2 linked regions of the Aminobacter aminovorans genome follow. Each later gene encodes a partner of the first gene's protein in a complex. Links are inferred from orthologs where the notes say so. Each region holds a gene or a part of one and is shown on either strand. Other genes may lie near its edges.

Evidence for each region.
Region 2: the proteins of tsaD (region 1) and tsaB are in contact, whole or in part, in a solved structure (PDB 4WQ4), measured with the Escherichia coli proteins. The link is inferred for Aminobacter aminovorans from one-to-one orthologs.

The regions. Positions count from the first base shown.
Region 1 is NZ_UFSM01000001.1:982,914-993,780, reverse strand. The notes cover bases 8,081-10,867. They hold tsaD (tRNA (adenosine(37)-N6)-threonylcarbamoyltransferase complex transferase subunit TsaD), read left to right. Parts: upstream 8,081-8,824; coding sequence 8,825-9,910; downstream 9,911-10,867. Other genes in these bases: DY201_RS04815 (NAD(P)H-dependent glycerol-3-phosphate dehydrogenase), read left to right, coding at 9,907-10,867; hemC (hydroxymethylbilane synthase), read right to left, coding at 8,081-8,726. In the rest of the region: DY201_RS04865 (hypothetical protein), read left to right, coding at 260-694; DY201_RS04860 (MFS transporter), read left to right, coding at 893-2,134; DY201_RS04855 (SgcJ/EcaC family oxidoreductase), read left to right, coding at 2,279-2,740; DY201_RS04850 (glutamine amidotransferase), read right to left, coding at 2,744-3,454; DY201_RS04840 (heme biosynthesis protein HemY), read right to left, coding at 4,001-5,578; DY201_RS04835 (COG4223 family protein), read right to left, coding at 5,589-6,959; DY201_RS04830 (uroporphyrinogen-III synthase), read right to left, coding at 7,080-7,796; more of hemC, read right to left, coding at 7,797-8,080.
Region 2 is NZ_UFSM01000001.1:42,071-52,987, forward strand. What follows is about bases 1,926-4,762. They hold tsaB (tRNA (adenosine(37)-N6)-threonylcarbamoyltransferase complex dimerization subunit type 1 TsaB), read right to left. Parts: upstream 3,768-4,762; coding sequence 3,084-3,767; downstream 1,926-3,083. Other genes in these bases: olsA (lyso-ornithine lipid O-acyltransferase), read right to left, coding at 1,926-2,561; DY201_RS00210 (GNAT family N-acetyltransferase), read right to left, coding at 2,599-3,087; DY201_RS00220 (malate synthase G), read right to left, coding at 3,863-4,762. Outside these bases: tRNA (N6-isopentenyl adenosine(37)-C2)-methylthiotransferase MiaB, read right to left, coding at 1-661; DY201_RS00200 (outer membrane protein), read left to right, coding at 942-1,649; more of olsA, read right to left, coding at 1,761-1,925; more of DY201_RS00220, read right to left, coding at 4,763-6,034; DY201_RS00225 (hydantoinase/oxoprolinase N-terminal domain-containing protein), read right to left, coding at 6,182-8,215; DY201_RS00230 (CDGSH iron-sulfur domain-containing protein), read right to left, coding at 8,429-9,067; DY201_RS28660 (hypothetical protein), read right to left, coding at 9,410-9,589; DY201_RS00245 (hypothetical protein), read left to right, coding at 9,750-10,214; DY201_RS00250 (FAD-dependent oxidoreductase), read right to left, coding at 10,342-10,917. UniProt on the Escherichia coli protein: Required for the formation of a threonylcarbamoyl group on adenosine at position 37 (t(6)A37) in tRNAs that read codons beginning with adenine.

The sequences.
Region 1 (10,867 bases):
ATTGATGGATTGGACAGACTGGTTCTATCTCGCCGTGGTTTTTGGGGCATCAAGCGCGGTGCTGTGGGTGATGGGAGCATAGTCGGCTGCACCGACCTTGGGCCTGACCTTGGGATAGCGCTGCCAAATGCCTTGTACGGGCTCAACTCTCTTCCCGCATCTGACGTCGAACTTTGCTCGAAACGCCATTTTTGGCGGAACCGAAGCCGGCGAGGTCGGTTAGTCACCTACGCGGGCGGCCCAAAGATTCGAGAGGAAAATGATGAGACATTCAATCGCCATTGCGATCCTGGCCGCGTATGCGGCGCTCACAGCGCCTGCTGTCGCCGGGGACGCCAACAAGTCGGCTACGCAACTCGATAGCTCCACAACGGCCAGCACTGGCGCCAAAGCGGATCTTGGCACCGTCATGTCAGCCATCGAGGCAAGCCGGAGCACCGCAACCGCAATCCAGGCGATGACGGCGGTGGGCAGCGTCCAGGTCGTCAAACTGTCCGATATCGTCAGCGGCAGCGACAAGCAGGCGCTGGACAAGGCCGTCGTCGAAAATGAAGCCGACATCACCGGCGTGCAGGCCGCTATCATGGCCAACAGCGAACTGAAAAGGCAGGTCGATGCCCAGACGGTTGACACCTCGGCCATCGTCGCTGCGAGCATCGGCGATGATGGCGCGGTTACGGTCTTCGTCAGGTAGCAGCCTCGCCAGACCGTGCAGCGTTGGACCGGTGGCGCGACGTGTGGCGTTACGTGCCGGGCCGCGCTGGCAACCAGGCCCGAAAAGTCTTGATCCAGACAATTTTGTCCGCCCTCCCGCCCGCAAACTGCGCTATGCAGCGCGTGTCAGCTGGCGCGATCCGGGCCGGCGCCGCAACAGGTGCTTTCGCCCGTCCCGATGACATCCCAGACCGCTACGGCACCAGAACAGCGCTTCGCCGCCTTCCGCCATGGTGCGTTCTCGCGCTACTGGGTGGCGCGCTTCCTTGGCACATTCTCGACCCAGATCATCTCGGTCGGAGTCGGTTGGCAGATCTATGACCTGACCCGCGACCCCTTTGACCTTGGCCTCGTCGGCGTCATCCAGTTCGCCCCCGCGCTTCTTCTGGTTCTGGTCACGGGCGTCGTTGCCGACCGTTTTGGCCGCAGGTTGATCATGGGTCTGTCCGCCCTGGCTGAAGCCGCCTGTGCCGCCGCGCTGCTGGCGCTGACCTTCCATGGCATGGCAAGTCCGTTGCCGATCTTTGCCGTGCTCGCGGTTTTCGGCATCGCCCGCGCCTTCTTCGGCCCGGCATCGGCGTCGCTGGTCGCCAACCTCGTGCCGTTGGAAGATTTCGCCAACGCAGTCGCCTGGAATTCGTCGGCCTGGCAGACGGCGACGATCGTCGGCCCGGTTGCCGGTGGCCTGCTCTACGGCCTGTCACCTGAGGCAGCCTACGGGGCTGCCGCAGTTCTGATGCTGGCGTCGACGGCTCTGATCTTCTCCATCCCCCGGCCGGTCCAGCGCAGCGAAACCGACAAGCCATCCGTCGAGACCCTGTTTGCCGGCTTCCGCTACATCTGGGGCGAAAAGGTCGTGCTCGGCGCCATCTCGCTCGACCTGTTCGCCGTGCTGCTGTCAGGAGCCGTGGCATTGCTGCCGGTCTATGCACGCGACATCCTCGACCTCGGGCCATGGGGCCTCGGCCTTCTCCGTGCCGCCCCCGGCGTCGGCGCCATCATCGTCGCCGTCTGGCTCGCCGGGCACCCGATCCGCGACCACGCCGGCATCATCATGTTCGTCTTCGTCGCCCTGTTTGGCGTCGCCACTGCGATCTTTGGGGTTTCGACGATCCCATGGCTGTCGATTGCAGCGCTGGCGCTACTCGGCGCCACCGACATGGTCAGCGTCTACATCAGGGAAACGCTGATCCAACTGTGGACACCCGACCATGTCCGCGGCCGCGTCAACGCGGTCAACGGCGTTTTCGTCGGCGCTTCCAACGAGCTTGGTGAGTTCCGCGCCGGCACCATGGCCGCCCTTGTCGGCACCGCTCCCGCCGTCGTCTTCGGCGGCATCGGCGCCATCGCCGTCGCCGGCATCTGGGCCTGGACGTTCCCGGCCCTGCGTAAGGTCAGGCGCCTCGACCGGCACGTCTGAACGTTCAGATACTGGTTGCTTCGCCAGCGTTGCAAATATCGCAACGTATTCATACATGCCTCTGCATCGATTAGGCGATTGCGATGCTTGCCCTGCCGGATCGCGGCAATGAAGAACACTCTGCGAGCATCGGGATGGTGCGGAATGACCATGGCCAATGTGGGCGACAACCACCTGGCTTTGATCAACAAGCTGATCTCCGAAGTCGAGCGATCGCAGAACGAGCGCTCCGCCGACGATTTCCTCGCCCTGTTTCGCCCCGACGCTGTCTGGGTCACGGCCTTTGGCCGGCGCTTTGCCAGCAAGGCCGAGATCGCCGATTTCACCCGCAAGGTGCTGACGCCTGACCTGGGCGACCAGTATGCGCGCTATGACGTTGCCCATGTCACTATGCTGAGGCCGGAGGTCGCGGCGGTGAATATCCGTCAGCGCCCGGTTCACAAGGACGGCACGCCTATCGCCGGTGAACTCGAGGGTTCGCCGCTCTATGTGCTGGTCAAGGATGGTGGCCGCTGGATCATCGGCGCCGGCCAGAACACCAAGGTGCAGAGAGCGGCGATCGACACGCAGCAAGGCGAAATCAATGCCCGCGAAGGCAGGAAATAAGCCTCAGCCCCTGACCGGCTCGCCGAAGATTCGGACCAGGAATTCGTCAAGCCAGCGCTTGAGGTGCATGTCCCAGATCAGTCGGCCGCCGAGATGGTCGCGGCCGGGCTGGGCACCCGGCAAAACGAAGCGTTCGGCGCCGCGCACCACCCAGCGCTGCATCATCACGCGTGTCAGTTCGGCGTGGAACTGGATGCCCCACGCATTGTCGCCGTAGCGGAAGGCCTGGTTGGGGTAGCTGTCGGACGATGCCAGCAGGACCGCATCCTTGGGCAGCGAAAAGCCCTCGCGGTGAAACTGGTAGACCATGTCAGGCCAGTGCATCAGCTTGCGACCTTCCTCGGTCGCCTTGATCGGGTACCAGCCGATCTCGACAAGTCCCTCGCCATGTCCCTCGACCTTGCCGCCGAGATGATTGACCAGCATCTGGGCACCGAGGCAGATGCCGAGGAACGGCCTGTTTTCCCTGAGCGGCACCGCAAGCCAGTCCGTCTCGCGGCGAACGAATTCGTCGTGGTCATTGGCGCTCATCGGGCCGCCGAAGACCACGGCGCCGGCATGTCCATCCAGTGTGTCGGGCAGGTCGTCGCCGAGCGGTGGCCGGCGGATGTCGAGGTCGAAGCCGTTTTCGATCAGCACATGGCCGACCCGGCCGGCACTCGAATGCTCCTGATGAAGCACCACCAGGATCCTGGGTCGCGCCTTGCCCGGCATTGACAGCTACTCGTCCGCTTCGGGTCCGATCGCGCGCTGCGCCATCTCAGCCGCCTTGCGCTTGGCTTCGACGCGATCGCGGCTTTCCACGCCGATCAGTTCGGCGATACGCCAGATGGTGTTGTCCTCCATCTCGTGCAACTCGCCGTCGGCATAGACGATTTCCCACATCATGTTCCCACATCATGCCGATGAAGTCCTTGCGCGCCTGATCGTCAAGGCTGCGCTTGAGCACACTGGTGAAGGCGTAGAGATCGATTGACTCGTTGTCGGCCTGTTCGCCAGCCTTGACCAACCGGTCGAGCTCGGGCCCCGAAATGCTATAGCTTTGGCTCAGCAACTGCTTGACCCGCTCCCACTCGACGTCCTGCCGGTCGCCGTCGGCGTCCATGACATGGTACATCAGCGCGGCCGCGGCAACGCGCGGATCGTCCTCGCGGGACGCCTTGGAGGCTGCCGCCGGAAGATCCTTCAGAAACGAAATCATGCGTTCGAACATCGTCGGTTCCTGTTTGGGCCAAGCCTAGATCTGGGGTCGAGCTGAAATCAAAACAAACGGAACCGTTTCTGGGCGTTTGCCCGCTCCACTTCGGGGTCGACGCCGGGGTCGTCGGGAAGGCGGATCGGTTCGGCCTTGTCGTCGTCGGTTAGGGTCGCACCATCGGTCGCCGGCGGCAGGGCGTACGCAGGCGCGGGCTGCGCTGCCATGGTCTCCGGCACCACTTCGTCCTCGACGATCACGTCGACAATGTCGTCGCCGGCCGGCTGGGCTGCTGGAATGCTGGGGATCGAGACCCGCTCGGCCGGCTCGCCGTCCTGTTCGATCAGATGACCGAGCCGCTCTTCCGGCGCCTTCCATTCGAAGGCGTCGAGCCTGCCGGTGACGGGCGAGAACGGCGCCCAGCGCTCCGATACCACGCCGTCGGCCACCCAGGCCGGGTCGCGCGGCGCGCGCACCGCGCGCGACAGCCACTGCCGCACCCTGCCCTGATCACCGCTCTGCGCTTCTTCGATGTCGGCAAGCAGCAGATAGGCGCCCTCGCGCGGCTGCATCCGTGCCGCAGCCTCGGCTTCTGAGCGTGCCAGCATGTAGTCCTGGGCCTCGAGTGCCGCCCGCGCCACGGCCAGCGAGGATTCCGGATGGTTCTGCTTCAGCGATTGCAGCTTCTTCGCTCGCACCAGCCGGTCGAGCACGGCATCGCCGGGACGGCCATGGACGTAGAGCTCGGCGATGTCGGGCAGCGGCTCCGTCTTCCAGGCTGTTTCCAGCACCTTCGAGCCCTTGCGCACGTCGTTCTGGCGGAACAGTACCCTGGCGGCAATCGCCGCCGCCGGGCCGAAACCGGGCCGGAGCCTGTTGGCTTCGAGGGCAGCGACCCGCGCCGCATTGAAATCACCTTCGAACAGCGACATCGCCTTGGCGGTCAACAGCACCGCGCGCTTGTTGTTGGCGACGTCACGCTCGATCTGGCGTGTCGATTTCTGCGCGTCGATGAGCGCCAGCGCGCCATCCCAGTCGCCGCGCTCGGTCTTTTCCTCGAGCGTCGAATCTGCTGCCCAGCCAAGCTGCGGCGCAAGGCCCGCAGCGCGGCCGGCATAATGGCGTGCTGCGGCCCGGTCGCCGAGGCGCTCGGCTTCGAGATAAAGCCCGCGCAGGCCGAGCAGGCGCATCTCGGGATCGTCCAGCATCGCCTCGAACTTCTGCCGCGCCGTGTCGTGATCGCCTTCCAGCAGCGACGCCTGGGCATCGAGCAGCAGGATCAGCGGTTCCTGGTCCGAGTTGATCAGCTTGGCGGCTTCCTTGTTCTTCTTGCGCGCAAGTGCGGCGTCGCCCGCTCCGGCGGCGATCATGCCGGTCGACAATGCCTGGTAGCCGCGGTCACGCCGGCGGGCACGAAAATGGCGGGCGATGGTGAAAGGGCTATTCCAAACCGCTTTGGTGAGCCACCAGGTCAACATCGTTGCCGCAACGATTGCGGTGATCGCCACCGCTGCCACCATCAGGCTGACCTTGTACTGGTAACCGCTGAAGGTCACGACCATGTCGCCGGGACGGTCCGCCAGCCAGGCAAATCCCAGCCCGAGCGCAAAGACGATGGCCAGATAGAACAGGATACGGATCATCTGGCGTCCCTCATGCCTTCATCGCGCCGGCGACAAGCTTGTCGACAAGCGTTTCGACGTCGAGCCGCGCCTTGAGTTTGGCAACGAAGTCTGCACCGGCGGCCTTCGCCGTCTCAGGCAGCGTGTCGTATTCGGCCAGCGCCTTGGCGAAATCGCCCTGGTTGACAGCCACCTCCATGCGCGCCACCGTCTCCGGCACGCCGGTGCCCTCGACCGCGCCGATCGGCCTCACCTGAACCAACTGCTCGGCGCTCGACACCAGCCGTTCGAGGATGCCGGCATCCTCCTTGACCGGCTTGGCCGCCGCTATCATCGCATTCGCCGCCGCATCGGTTTCGGCCACGATATCGGCGCGCGTCGGCACGCCCTTTTCGGCATGTGCCCTGAGTGCCGCCAGTTCCGGCACTTCGGGGGAAATCGCCGCGAAGGTTTCAAGCTCGGCGCCGAAGCCCGCGCCACGATCCACCGCCGCCTTCAGCGCTGAGGCGGCAATCGCCAGCGCGATCTTGGGCTGTGATGCCTGCGCATCAACCTTGGAGGTGAGCGCTGAAACCGATTGCTCAAGCGTCGTGATCTTGCCATCGTCGGCCGTCGCTGCCTCGCCCGCAGACTTCACCGCCGCATCCAGCCCACTGACGCGCTCGGCAAGTGCGGCGATCTCGCTCGAAGCGCCGTTGTTCTGGCTAAGCGAGGTCACAGTGGTTTCGACCTGCTTGATGCGGTCGTCGAGCGTTGCAAGCGCCTCATTCGAGCCGGCCTGGCCAGCCGTCGATTTCAGCGCCTCGATGTCCGACTTCACCTGCTGGACAGCAGCGGCAAGGCCGTCAACCTCGCCCTTCAGCGCCAATTCGCCATTGGCGGCAGCACCTAGATTGGCCAGCTGGGACTTCAGCGAGGCGATTTCGGTCTGCACCTGTTCGTTTTCGTCGTTTCCGGCGCCCGGCGTGCCGAGCACGCCGGCATATTGCAACCCACCGGCCACCAGCAGCGCAATCGCGCCGCCCGCCAGGCCCGGCAGCAGCCCCGAGGCAGACTGACGCCCCGATGACGTCGCCGGAGGCGCAGCAGCAGCTGCGCGTGGGCCAGCCGGGTTCGAGGAAGCAGCGCTCGACGATGCCTCTGCCTTGGCCGTTTGGGCCGAATTTCCATTGTCGAAGCTGTAGTCATATGAGGCGTAGCCGCTATCGGCTTGCGCGGCCGTTTCCGCCGACAGTGTCTCGGCCGATCCCATCGCCTCGTCGCCGATCGTCGCCGCGACAGCTTCTGCCTCAGCTTCGGGCTTGGCCGCCTCTTCGACGCGGGACACCGCGCCCGGCTCCAGCTCGATCGTCACCGGATCGCGATGCGTCTTCGAATGGCGCGTCTTCGGCGTCTTGACCATACTTGGGGCTCCGCGATTTCGTTGGCATAGATCCCGCGGCAGATGCGGGGTTCGAAGATCAAAATCAGTAACACCCACCGTCCCGCGAAAAAAGGCCGGTTGATGGCAAGTAGCCTCCCTTCAGTCCGGATCGCCGAGAAGCGCCAGCAGCGCATCCTCATTCGGGTCGGGTGCGACCTCGACCCTGAGCCCGCCGACCAGTGCGGAGGCAATGCGGCCAGACAGGCAAAGACAGCTCGCGTTCCGCATCAGGTGGTCCGCCTCGGCCTGCGTTTCCATCAGCGAACCGAAGGCCGCGGCGGCACGCGCCGAGTAAACGAGCACGGCATCGATTGGTTGCCCGCCAAGCTGCTGGCGTACGAAGGACGGCGCCGGAGTGAGCGCGACAGTGTCATAGGTTTCGATCGGTACCACCCGGATGCCATGGACGCCGAGACGGCGCTCGAAATCCGGCATCCGCACCCGACCACAGAGATAGGCGACAGTCGCCTTGCCGAGTTCGATTGATATCATGTCGGCAAGCGCCGCGGCATCGCCCGGCCCTTCATTGACCGACAGGAAGCCGGCCCGGCGCGCGCTTTCGGCCGTTCGGGCCCCCACCGCATGGCAAGGCAGCCGGCTCAGGCGCTCGATCAGCCCGCTCGGCGCATGGCGCAGCGCATTGGCGCTGGTGATGGCAATGGCTGTAGCGTTGGCTGGCACGCTTTCGCGGGCCACCGGCAGCGGCCGCGTCTCGGAAAGCGGCAGCAGGACTGGTTCGAAGCCGAGTGCTTCAAGGCGCCGCGCGGTGCGGGTGGCGCCGGGTTCCGGCCTCGTCACCAGCACCCGCTGTGCCATTTAGCTCCATCCTTCGAAGAATGTGGTGCCGGCCCGTGCCCGCACCTCGTCGCCGGCATTACGGCCGATCTCGGCAGCATCCGCAACCGGGCCCTCGGCTTTGGCCTCGTGCCACATCGTACCATCCGGCGTCAGGATAAGCCCGGAGAAAGACAGCCTGTCGCCCTCGATCTCGGCATAGCCGGCGATCGGTGTCCGGCATGAACCGTCGAGAGCTGCCAGAAACGCCCGCTCGCAGGCCAGGGCCTGGCCGGTAGGCCTGTGATCGATCGCCTGGAGCATGTTGGTGACGTCGGTATCGCCGATGCGGCTTTCAATGCAGATGGCACCTTGACCCGGGGCCGGCGGAAAGGCGTCGAGCGGCATCAGGTCGGTGATGACTTCCTCGAGCCCAAGCCTGCGCAGGCCGGCATTGGCGAGGATCGTACCCTGGGCCACGCCCTCATCGAGCTTCCTCAGCCGGGTCTGCACGTTGCCGCGGAACATCACCACGTCGAGATCGGGCCGCATGCGCCGGATCAGCGCCTGCCGCCTGAGCGACGACGAACCGACGACGGCGCCTTGCGGCAGTTCCATGATGCTGGGTGCCGCGCGGCCGATGAACGCATCCCTTGGGTCCTCGCGCGGCAGGAACGCCGACAGTTCGAGCCCCTCTGGCAGCTGCGTCGGCATGTCCTTGGACGAATGCACGGCGATGTCGATCTCGCCGGAATACATCGCCTCTTCCAGTTCCTTGGTGAACAGCCCCTTGCCGCCGGCGAGCGACAGTGGCCGGTCCTGGATGCGGTCGCCGCTGGTAGAAATCGTCACGATCTCGAACGCCGCTTCCGGCAGGCCATGCGCCGCCATCAGCCGCGCACGCGTCTCATGCGCCTGGGCGAGCGCCAGCAGGCTGCCGCGGGTTCCGATTCTCAAGGCTCTAGTTTGCATAGCGCTTGGTCCGTGATAACCCCGCGCTGGCGGGGCGGTCCCGTACCTCCTATCTAGGAAATTACCACCGGGCAATCATGCAGGGTAGCGACCAATTGATCCGTGTTCTTGGCATCGAGACGAGCTGCGACGAAACCGCGGCCAGCGTCGTTGCGCTCGAATCCGGGCAGCCGCCACGCATCCTGTCGAGCACAGTGTTCAGCCAGATCGAGGAACACGCGGCCTTTGGCGGTGTCGTGCCGGAGATCGCCGCGCGCGCCCATGTCGAGGCGCTCGACGGTATCGTCGAGGCAGCGCTCGAGGATGCCGGCGTTGCTCTTGAGGACATCGACGCAATCGCCGCCACCGCTGGTCCCGGCCTCGTCGGCGGGCTGATCGTCGGGCTGATGACGGCCAAGGCGATCGCCGCTGCCGCCGGCAAGCCGCTGATCGCCATCAACCATCTCGAGGGCCACGCGCTGACGGCGCGCCTCACCGACGGCCTGGAATTCCCCTATCTGTTGCTGCTTGTCTCAGGCGGCCATACCCAGATCGTGCTGGTCAGGGGCGTTGGCAATTACCAGCGCTGGGCGACCACCATCGACGACGCGCTTGGCGAAGCCTTCGACAAGACCGCCAAGATGCTGGCACTGCCCTATCCGGGTGGCCCCAACGTCGAAAAGGCGGCCCAGGCAGGCGACGCCACCCGCTTCGTCTTCCCGCGCCCGATGAAAGGCTCGGCCCAGCCTGACTTTTCCTTCTCCGGCCTCAAGACCTCGGTGCGCCAGGCAGCAACATCGGTGGCGCCACTCAGCGACCAGGATGTTGCCGACATCTGCGCCTCCTTCCAGGCGGCGGTTGCCGATACGCTCGGCGACCGGGTCAAGCGCGCGCTGGCCCGCTTCCGCGCCGAGTTTCCTGATACGGCCGCCCCCGCTCTCGTGGTCGCCGGCGGCGTCGCTGCCAACAAGCAGATCCGCGCCATGCTGGAAAAGCTCTGCGCCAAGAACGGCTTTGCTTTCATCGCGCCGCCCATGGCTCTGTGCACCGACAATGCCGCGATGATCGCCTGGGCTGGCATCGAGCGCCTGCGCGCCGATCTCGTCGAGCCGGGCGCATTCGATTTTGTGCCGCGCTCGCGCTGGCCGCTGGATAGCGTGTCGGCACCTGTAGTCGGTTCCGGCAGGCGGGGAGCCAAGGCATGAGCGCATACAAAGTCACGGTTCTCGGCGGCGGCGCCTGGGGCACCGCACTTGCGCTGGCCATGCTGCGCGCCGGCCATGCCGTCACGCTCTGGGCCCGCGACGGCGAGAGCGTCGCGGCGATCGCCAGGGGCACCAACCCGCGCTATTTACCCGGCATCACCTTCGAGACCGGCATTACAGCCACGACCGACCTTGCCCAGGCGCTGGCCGGCACCGACTGCGTGTTGGTCGTCACCCCGGCACAGGCGCTGCGCAGCGTGCTGACCGAGGTCAAGCAGCATATCGCCGACGATGTCCCGCTTGTGCTCTGCGCGAAAGGCATCGAGCGTGACACCGGCCGGCTCCTGGCGGATATCTCGAGTGCCATCCTCCCCGACAATCCGGTCGCGGCTCTGTCCGGTCCAAGCTTCGCCACCGATGTTTCGCGTGGTCTGCCCACGGCCGTCGTCGTCGCCGCCGAGGACGAAGCTCTGGCCTCGGCACTTGCGACGCGCTTCTCGGCTGCCAACCTGCGCTGCTATTCCAGCGACGACCTGATCGGCGTCGAAATCGGCGGTGCGCTGAAGAACGTCTTTGCCATCGCCGCCGGCGCCGTCACCGGGGCCGGCCTCGGCGCTTCGGCCCAGGCAGCCCTCGTCACCCGTGGTTTCGTCGAACTGCGTCGCCTCGGCGCCGCCTTCGGCGCCCGGCCCGAAACGCTGATGGGCCTGTCTGGTCTCGGCGACCTGATGCTCACCTGCTCGTCGGTGCAGTCACGCAACTTCGCCTATGGCGTGGCGCTCGGCAAAGGCGAAGAGCTCGCCGGCCGGCCGCTCGCCGAAGGTGTCGCCACCGCCTACATCACCGCCCGCCTGACCCGCGAGCGCGGCATCGAGGCTCCGATCATCGAGGCCGTTGCTGCCTTGCTCGACAACGCCATCACCATCAACGAGGCCGTCGCCGGGCTGATGACCCGTC
Region 2 (10,917 bases), 940 kb from region 1 along the record:
GCACGCCGGCCTCGGCCAGCCTTTCAGCCTCGGTGACGATCTGGGCGACCGAGCGCGACACTTCCGAGCCCCTGGTATAGGGCACCACGCAGAAGGTGCAGAACTTGTCGCAGCCTTCCTGGACGGTCAGGAAGGCGGTGACGCCGCGCTTGGCGACCTCGGATTTCCTCGGCTGCGGCAGATGCTCGAACTTGTCCTCGAGCGCATATTCAGTCTCGATCACTTTCTGGCCGCCACGCGCCCTCTTCACCACTTCGGGCAGGCGATGATAGGTCTGCGGCCCCACAACGAGGTCGACCGCCGACGCGCGGCGCAGGATCTCCCGGCCCTCGGCCTGGGCGACGCAACCGGTGACGCCGACGATCAGCTCGCGGCCGTTTTCCGCGCGCTCGGCCTTGAGCTTGCCCAGGCGCCCGAGCTGCGAATAGACCTTCTCGGCGGCCTTCTCCCTGATATGGCAGGTGTTGAGCAGGATCAGGTCGGCGTCTTCGATGGTCTCGGTCGCGGCATAGCCGTCGGCGGCAAGCGCATCGCTCATACGCTGCGAGTCGTAGACGTTCATCTGGCAGCCATAGGTCTTGATGAAGACCTTCTTGGCAGCGCCCGTTGCTGCGTCGGCTTTGTTGGCCGGCATGATTTCAGCGATATCGTCGATTTCCATGCGGCGCCTATTAGCGCCTTTCAACGGGAAAAAACAGACGCTTTACGCCTTCGGTGCCACTAGTCGTGGCTGGACGACGTGCGGCGGTCTGGACAGGATGGCCACCACTTCGCATCCGGCACCGCCGCCCAACGCGGTTTCTCCAAAGATCGGCGTCAAATACAGGTACTGATAGGCTCTCTCGCGCCGTCCCAAATACGGCATTTGCCGTATTGCCCACAGTCTCAGCGATAGAATATTCGGCCAACTATTGATTGAATTGGCAGCGGGGATCTGGGTGATGAAATTGAAGGTTGGAGTGTTCGCTGGTCTTTTGGCGGTAGGTATCTGCGATCACGCGCTGGCCGCAGACACTGTTGTGGTTGAACCAGGCTCGACCGCATACAACTGGTCTGGTGTCTATGCCGGCGTAATGCTCGGATATGGAACTGGCGACTCCACTGCAGTTTCCGACGGTGGCTTCGACGGATCAGCTCCTGAGGACCGAGCAGACCTGAGCCCTGGCGGGTTCGCCGGCGCAGCGGTTGCCGGCTACAACTGGCAGCGTGGCCGGTTGGTTTATGGTCTCGAAGGCGAGCTTGGGTATCTCGGAGCCAAGGACAGCTTTTGGGAACCCGAAGGGGAAGATTATTTCGGCCAAACAGAGTATGGCCTCTATGGCAGCCTGGTTGGCCGCGTGGGGTTTGCGGTAGATCGCACGCTCATTTCAGCGAAGGCCGGATTGATCGTCGCCGATATCGACTACGGATATGGTGACACCGACGACGGCGAACCGGACCCCGAAGGTTCGATCTTCGAAAGCCGGGCAAAAGCCGGGTTCACTGTTGGCGCAAGCCTTGAACATGCCTTCACGGACAACTGGGTCGGGCGCCTGGATTACTCCTATTCGGATTTTGGCTCGCATGACCGAACCGATGAATACGACGCGACCTACAAGGTCTCCGACGATATCCATATGATCCGAATTGGCATCGCCAAGAAGTTCTGATCTCAACTTTAACCCCCGCTCCAACCGGGGTTTCTTGCTCACTCAGATTTGGCGCTGTCGTCACCTCACCGCGCCGGCCTGCAATTGCAAGCCGTTGCCGCCTGGCAATTGTCAGCGCGCCGGCAACGGCTGACCAAGCGACTGCTGCATCATGTCGCGGACCCGCTCTTCCATCAGCCGCGTCGCTTCCTTGCGGCTCGACTTGGCGGAAAAGTCGATCGGTTCGCCAAAGCGGATTTCGACGTCGAGGCCGCCTTCGGCCAGCAGTTGGCCGACATGCGGCACCAGGTCCATGTCGCCGATCCAACTGGCAAGCGGGCGATGCTGGCGGCCAAGCGGAATGCCGTGGATGCGGGTATAGGCGATCGACACCGGCTGGATGACGACATGTTCGGCGGCGCCTTCGGCGATCGCCATCGAGGCGGCACCAAACAGCGTGCTCTTGAACGGCAACAGCATGTTGCCATCACCGGTGCTGCCTTCGGCAAACAGCACCATGGCATTGCCGGCGGCGAGACGCCTGGCGATCTCGCTGGCCTGGTCGCCAGACTTGCGCTTGCGCTCGCGCTCGATGAAGACCGTGCGCTGCAGCCGCGACAGGAAACCGAAGATCGGCCAGCCATTGAGTTCCGACTTGGCGATGAAGGTGACGTCGAAACGCGACCCCATCGCCATGATGTCGGTCCAGGAGATGTGGTTGGAGGCGATCATCAGCGGTCGGGTCTTCACCATCTCACCGACGACATGCACGCGCATGCCGAGCGCCTTGAGCATGGCGCGGTGCCAGATCTTCAGGATCACGGTTTCCGGCCACAAGCCGGTCTTCATCGAGATGAGTTGCAGCGGCACCAGCACCAGCGAGGCCGCAACCATCCAGAAGAGCGCGAGCCCCGTACGGATCTTTCCGATCATGTAGCGCTCGACGCCCTTATTGATTTCGGGCTTCTGGCTAGCGAAGATCGAGCCGCATGACAAGCGCGCCCGTCGCCCCTTGCGCCGACTGGTAATAGTTCGGGCGCTTGCCGACCTCGTGGAAGCCGAACTTGCGGTAGAGGCCGATTGCCGGTGCATTGGTCTCGTCGACCTCGAGGAACAGCGCCTCGGCACGCTGGGCGTGCAGTTCGCGCAACACCGCGTCCATCAAGCGCCAGCCTACGCCATGGCGGCGGTGCGACCGCGACACTGCAATCGTCAGGATTTCAGCCTCGCCGGCGGCGAGCCTTGCCAGCACGAAGCCGGCGGGTGCTTCGGCGCCGTGGCCGATCTCGCGGACGGCAAAGCCGAACACCGTGTCCTGTTCGAGAAGTGCCGAAAATTCCTCGCCCGACCACGGCCTGACGAAATCCTCGCGATGCAAGGGAGCGATTGCGGCGCTGTCGCCTGTTGTCAGGAGTTCGAGGGCATAGTCGCGCTTCAGCGGCCAGAACGGCAGTTTCATTTCTCTTCCCTAGGCAGCACGAAGCCAGCCTGCGGCTTGGCATCCGGTGCTCTCAGATAAATCGGCTTCGGTCGCTCACCATCGCCGGCCTTGCCGGCTGCGATGCGGGCATAGGTGCGGATGTCGGCGGTGGCCGACAAGGGCCCGAACGCGAACACCTTGCCGGTGGCAGCGCCGGCGATCAGCTGCGCCGCGGTGCCGGCCAGCGCGATCGTTTCCGAGGCGGCAATGGCAGCCGCCTCGTCGGGTGTCAGGACCGCCGGCTGGCGGATCGCCCGCCCATCTTCATCATAGACGGCCGCATGCAGTTCCGCGCGGCCGGCATCGAGGGCGGCAAGCACCTTGCGCGGGCCGAGCGCCTGGCGCGTTTCGGCGGCCAGTGCCTCCAGCGTCGTCACGCCGACTGCCGGGACCTTCAGCGCCAGCGAAAAGCCGCGCGCCGCCGATACCGCAACCCGCACGCCGGTGAATGATCCCGGACCGGTGGAAACGGCAATCCGCGCGAGATCGGCATAGCTCTTGCCGGCCTGTGCCAAGGCTTCGTCGATGACGCCCATCAGGTGCTCGGCATGACCCTTGCCGAGGTCACGAACGGAACGGCCAAGCTCACGGCCGGCGCCGACGTCGTAGACGCTGGCGGCACAGAGGCTTGCGGCACAGTCGATGGCGAGCAGGATCATTTCTTGCTCCGGATCGGCCGCCGGAGATGGCTGCAACGGAATGCGTTCATGTCGTCCAATTTACCACGGACTGCTTAGCATTCCGTTGGCAAAGCTCAGCCCCGTTCCTTCGCCTTGAGCTCGAGCCGGCGCTTGTGGAGGACCGGTTCGGTATAGCCGTTGGGCTGGGCGCGGCCTTCGAAGACGAGGTCGCAGGCGGCGCGGAAGGCGGTCGACTGGTCGAACTCGGGCGCCATCGGCTTGTAGAGCGGATCACCGACATTCTGCCGGTCGACGATCGCCGCCATGCGCTGCAGCGAATCCATCACCTGGATGTGCGAGCAGACGTCGTGGCGCAGCCAGTTGGCGATGTGCTGGGACGAGATGCGCAAGGTGGCCCGGTCTTCCATCAGCCCGATGTCGTTGATGTCGGGAACCTTGGAGCAGCCGACGCCCTGGTCGATCCAGCGCACGACATAACCCAGGATGCCCTGCGCATTGTTGTCGAGCTCACGCTGGATCTCGTCGGGCGTCCAGTTGGGACGAACGACGACTGGCACCGACAGGATGTCGTCGAGCCGCGCCTTGGGCCGGCTCTTCAGCTCGGCCTGGACGGCATGCACGTCGACCTTGTGGTAGTGGGTGGCATGAAGCGTCGCTGCCGTCGGCGACGGCACCCAGGCGGTGTTGGCGCCGGCGCGTGGGTGGGCGATCTTCTGCTCCAGCATCGCTGCCATCAGGTCGGGCATCGCCCACATGCCCTTGCCGATCTGGGCATGGCCCGACAGGCCGCATTCGAGCCCGGTGTCGACGTTCCAGGCCTCATAGGCATTGATCCATGGCGCCTGCTTCATGTCGCCCTTGCGCACCATGGGGCCGGCTTCCATCGAGCTGTGGATTTCGTCGCCGGTGCGGTCGAGGAAGCCGGTGTTGATGAACACCACGCGTTCCTTGGCGGCACGGATGCATTCCCTGAGGTTGATCGTGGTGCGCCGCTCCTCGTCCATGATGCCCATCTTGATGGTCTTGCGCGGCATGCCGACAAGCCGCTCGACGCGGTCGAAGATCTCGACGGCAAAGGCAACTTCCTCGGGACCATGCATCTTCGGCTTGACCACATACATCGAGCCCGCGCGGGAATTCATGCGACGCCCGTTGGCGCCGACGTCATGAAGCGCAATCAGCGCGGTGATCGCCGCATCCATGATGCCTTCGGGCACCTCGTGGCCGTCACGGTCATGGATCGCGGGATTGGTCATCAGGTGGCCGACATTGCGCACCAGCATCAACGAGCGGCCGGGCAGCGAAACGGTCTTGCCGTCGGCACCGGTATAGGAACGGTCGGCGTTCAGCTTGCGGGTGACAAGCTTGCCGCCCTTGTCGAAGCTTTCCGCGAGATCGCCCTTCATCAGGCCGAGCCAGTTGCGGTAGACGGTGACCTTGTCTTCGGCGTCGACTGCCGCGACCGAATCCTCGCAGTCCTGGATGGTGGTGAGAGCGGACTCCAGGATCATGTCGGCGATACCGGCCGGATCGGTCTTGCCGATCGCACTGTCCCTGTCGACCACCACCTCGACATGCAGGCCGTTCTTGACCAGCAGCACCGCATCGGGATTCTTTGCCTCGCCGCGATAACCGGCGAATTGTTTGCCGTCGCCCAGTACAACCGAACCGGCAGCGGTGGCAAGCTTGAGCGTGCCGCCCTCGACCGCAAGCGCAGTCACGTCAGACCAGTTGCCCGACGCCAGCGGTGCGGACTGATCGAGGAACGCCTTGGCCCAGGCGATGACCTTTTGGCCACGCTTGGGATTGTAGCCCTTGGTCTTCTCGGCGCCGTCGGCATCCGGGATCGCATCGGTGCCGTAGAGCGCGTCATAGAGCGAACCCCAGCGCGCATTGGCGGCGTTCAGCGCATAACGCGCATTCATCACCGGCACTACAAGCTGCGGCCCGGCGACGGTGGCGATCTCGGGATCGACATTCTCGGTGGTGACAGCAAAGGCTGGCCCCTCGGGGGCCAAATAGCCGATCTCGCTCAGGAACGCCTTGTAGGCCGCCATGTCGTGCGGGGCGCCATGCTTGCGGTACCAGGCATCGAGCTTGAGCTGGAAGTCGTCGCGCTTTTCCAAAAGCGCCCGGTTTTTCGGCGCCAGATCATGCACGATCGCGGCAAAACCCTCCCAGAACGCATCCGCATCCACACCCGTCCCCGGCAGAGCCTCCGAGACCACGAAGTCGTGGAGCGCGCGCGCAACAGAAAGGCCATGAAGGGAGACAGTATCGGTCATGAGATGCGCTCCAGAATTCCGGCGCCGCAGGGGCGTTCTAAATAACGTTTTCGGGCGTTTGGCACGCAAAACGCGCAGGGTCAATTCGTCGAATGTTGCAAGGCAGCAATGATTTACTGACCTCGCCGCTGCAAATCGATTTAGCCGTCAAACGGCTATCCGGGGCCGGCCACTGGCAGTGGCAAGCACATGAGCCTCGATGAACATGCGCTGGCTTTCGACCGTCGAGACCTTGAGGTCGATCGCCACATCGATCTCGGCGGCATCGGTGCCGGCGTCGCGGGCTCTTCCGGCAACGATGGCGCGCGCTTCGGCCTCCGCCAAAGCCATTGCCGCCTCCTCGTCGGTGAAGTCGCGCAGCAATTCACCGACCGCGACCCGGAACAGGCCCTCCTTGGGCTGGCTGACACGCGCCTCGGCCGTCACGCGGACCTGGCCGACCACGGCACCCAGCGCATTGGCGACGTCGGTATCCTCGGGCACCACGCATTCATTGCCGACCAATGGCGGCAGGCCGGCATAATGCAGCGGGGCCGAGGCACCGAGACCGATGACCGGACGGTCGAGCGCAACCGTGAAGCGAGCGATACCGGGATGGGCGTCGACCGCGCGCTGTACCAGCGCGTGTGCCACGGTTGCAGCACCGTCGAGCCCGTCCTCGGCGAATGCGGTTTCGAGGATCACCTCCGCCGACAGGCGGGTCAGCGTCGCCAGCACGCGTTCGGCAATCGCCTCCGGGCTCGCCGCGATCGGCTGGCCGCGACCGTCGCGCTTGCGGGCGAACAGCTCGGCGCCGAGCCTTGCCGCCGCCTCGTCCCAATTGGCCTGGCGGCCAAGCACATGGGCGGCATCCGAAGGCGTGAAGCCACAGACATGGACAAGCCCGCGCGACACCAGCCGGTTGAGCGTGGCATTCTGGGCGTTGGAGGTGAGCAAACGGTCGATCGGCTGCGGCACGCCGGTAATCTGGTCGTAGAGCTTTGCCTCCGGCGCGGTCAACCCTGCCGCCAGTTGCTCGGGCACGCCGGTGCGCACAGCGAAACGGCCATCCATGCGTCCGGGATTGGGGGCGCGCAGCTGGCGTTCCAGCTCCACAGTCACAGCCTCGCCATGGACCATGCCGGCAAGCGCCAGCGGCACAAGGCGGCGCGGGCCGAGCGACATCTTCGGCTTCAGCCCGCCTTCCTCCAGCGCCACCTCGGAATCGCCACCGAGGCCGAAGGTGCGCATTGCGACAGCCTCGACCATGGTGCGGAAGCCGCCGACGGTGGCGCCCTCGGGATCGAGGCGTGGGCGGCCGTGGTCGAGTACGGCGACATCGGTGGTGGTGCCGCCAATGTCGGAGACAACTGCATTGTCGAGCCCGGTCATGTGACGGGCGCCGACGAGGCTGGCAGCGGGACCGGACAGGATTGTCTCGATCGGCCGCTGGCGGGCGAATTGGGCAGACACCAGCGCGCCATCGCCGCGCACCACCATCAAGGGCGCGTTGATCTTGCGCTTGTCGAGAAACCCTTCGGTCGCGGCGACGAGGCGGTCGATCATCGAGATCAGGCGGGCATTAAGCAAGGTAGTCAGAGCCCGGCGCGGGCCGCCGAGCTTGGCCGACAACTCGTGGCTGGTGGTGACTGGCATGCCCGTCGCCTCGCGGATGAGGTCGCGGGCGGCGATCTCATGGGCCGGGTTGCGGGTGGCGAAATAGGCGCAGACGGCGAAACCCGAGACGGATTTCGCCAATTCCGGCAAGGCCGCTTCGAGGGCTCCGAGATCAAGCGTGCGGGCGTTGCCGTGGACGTCATGGCCGCCCTCGCACAGCACCAGCGGGTCGGTGCCGAGCGCGGTCTTCAGCCCGTCGCGGGCGAGGTCGGCCTCGGAGAAGCCGATCATCACCAGCGCCACGCGCCCGCCCTGGCCCTCGACAAGCGCGTTGGTGGCAAGCGTCGTCGACATCGACACCAGCTTGATGGCGGCGGGATTGACGCCCGCCTTGTCCAGCACCGCGTCGACCGCGCCCGCAATGCCGACAGCCAGGTCGTGGCGGGTGGTCAGCGACTTAGCCTTGGCCAGCACCTTGCCCTGCGGGCCATGTGCCTCGGACCACAGCACGGCGTCAGTGTAGGTGCCGCCGGTGTCGATCCCGAGATAGAGGGGGCCGAGATTAAGGGGATGGCTGGCGTGCATGCGCTGATGTTCCGGACTTGGTGGGCTCCGTCCCGCTTAGCCGATATCGCCCGCAAAGCAAAATTGGCCAGTTGCGGCCAAGCAGGGGGGCAGCCCAAGGCGCTTCCCCATTTTCTGCCTGCCTCGTGCCGCGCACGCCTGTCTCGCGACGAAGCCTGCCCTCCGCTATGGCTCCGGGCGCTTAGCCGTTTGCCAAGCCAAATCGTTGGCTTGTCATCGACCTTCGGTCGACCACGACACGCTCTTGTGGGTGTTGTCGCACCAGGGCTTGTTGGCCGACTGGCCGCAGCGGCAAAGCCAGACTTTTGTCGCGCGGTCGATCGTGTGGCCGGTGCCGGTGACGATCTCGACATTGCCCTCGAGCTTGAGGTTGCCATTGGCCTGCGGCGTGACGACCAGCGGGCCGTCGCGGACGGCGAGCGGCTGGCTTTCCTTCAGCGCCGGCTCGCCGGTCGCGGCAAAGCCGGTCTTGGTGTGGCTGCCGTCGCAGAACGGCTTGTTCTCAGAGGCGCCGCAGCGACACAAGGTGGCGCGATGGAAGGTCTCGCCATTGAAGACGATCTCGGCATGCAGGGCGAGCGGCCCGTTCTCGCGGATGCGAACGGTGTTGACCACCGGCGGCGCCTCAGCCGGCCCGCCATCCCTGCGGCGATAGGTGATGGCGCCCGAAGGACAGCTTTCGGCGATCGCCACGATCTGCTCGACAGACGCCGCGTCGGGATGGATCCACTCGCCCGGCGCATTGGGCTCGAAGACATGCGGATTGGCGAGAACGCAGTTGCGCGAATGGATGCAGCGACGACCGGAAAAACCGACATCGATCTTCTCGCCCTCGACCATGCCCTTGGCCATGTATTTCGCGGCCTCCGTGGATATGGGTGGAGCTTATCGTTACGGCGTGCGCTGGCAAGGGCTGCTTGCGCTAGACGCAGATTCTGAGAGCTTGCGTTCCTTCGCCCCCCTCTGGCCTGCCTGCCATCTCCCCCACAAGGAGGGAGATCACGCTGTCATCGTCGCCGCGCCCAATCGCTGAGACAGTAAGCTGAACCCCCGCAGTCTTGCAGGACTTGCGCCGCCGGCGACGCGACTAATCTCCCTCCTTGTGGGGGAGATGCCCGGCAGGGCAGAGGGGGGGTGCGAAGAAACACTACCAAGCAGGAAATAGCGCAGGAGCCTACGGGACAAGATCGTCCGTCAGCCCTGCGAAATCTGCTCGTCCTGCTCGACCGTCAGCGGTTTCACTCCTGCCGGCAGCGGTTCGACGGCAGGCTGCACTGCCGCCGGCGGGGCGGCGACGGGTGCCGGGGGCACCCTAGCGCGGGCAGCGCAGGCGGAGAGGATTGCCAGGGCAAGGAAGGCGGCGAGCAGTTTCATGGGGCGGGCGTTAAGGGCAAGGTGTGGCGGGATCGCGGCAGCAGATGAGCCCGAGGTACCGGCAAGGTCAAGCCATCGCTTGCCGGCCCTCGTGGGCAGCTGCTGACAGAAGCCTGTCAGCAGGGGTCTGCTATTCCTGGGCAAACCAAGGGAGGATGGCATGAGCGGCTTTGACGACTTCGATTTCCTGATTGGCGACTGGACGGTGACCAACGAACGCCTGCGCGAGCGGCTGGTGGGGTCAACCGAGTGGGAGACTTTTTCTGCCTTCTCGCACATCGAAAAGGTGATGCAGGCACCCGACGGCACGTTCGGCGGCAATCTCGACCAGATGACGGTGCCAGAGCGCGGCTTCACCGGCATGACGCTCAGGCTCTACAACCCCGAGACAAGGCTGTGGTCGATCTACTGGAGCGACACAAAGAGTTACCGGCTGTTCCCGCCGACCGTCGGGCGGTTCGAGGACGGCCGCGGCATCTTCCATGGCGACGATATCGAAGGTGGTGTGCCGGTGCGCGTGCGGTTTCTATGGACTCCGGGTGCAAGCCCGCGCTGGGAACAGGCAATGTCCAGGGATGGCGGCGAGACGTGGGAGCTTAACTGGGTGATGCGGTTTGGGAGGTAACGATCGACCCCCTCATGTTGCGTATCCGTGATGGCCGACACGATGGTTTGCGCCGCCCCTCATCCGGCCCTGCGGGCCACCTTCTCCCCTTGAACGGGGAGAAGGGAAAAAGCGTTGATCGCCTGCCTCAGAGTCCGATCTTCTCCGCCGGCGGCCCCGGGAAGCGCGCGTAGTCCGGGGCGCCTTCCGGCGTGCCGAGCAAATCACGCACCGCGCGGACGCCCTGGTCGATCGCCGAATGGGCGTAGGCGTAAGCGCCGCTGTCGGCGTTGGCGATTGCGATGCGGCCCCAGGGCTTGCGCGCGGCTTCGATGGGCAGCGGGCCATCGGGCCAGAAGCGGTCGCCCGGACGCATGTATTCGTAGGCGTAGCCGTGCGACCAGCGATTGCAGGTGATGGCCTCGATGTCGCGGGCGGGGTCGAAGCCGCCGCCTGACAGGGCGCGGCCGAGCAGATCGCGGATCGAACGTTCCATTTCCTCGAAGCTCAACGTCAACAGCGCGCGCCGCCCGGCCAGCGCCTGTTCGCGCGGGGCAAGGCCCGGGCTGGTCATCACCTTGGACAAATGCAGGACGACAGGATCGCCCGGCTTGTCAGCAAATTTGTAGGCGCCCATCGAAACGGGAAAATCGATGTCGGCACCGCTCCAGAAATCGCCGCGCGCCCTGAAGCCGTCGATCTTGAGCTTGTCGAATGCCTCCCA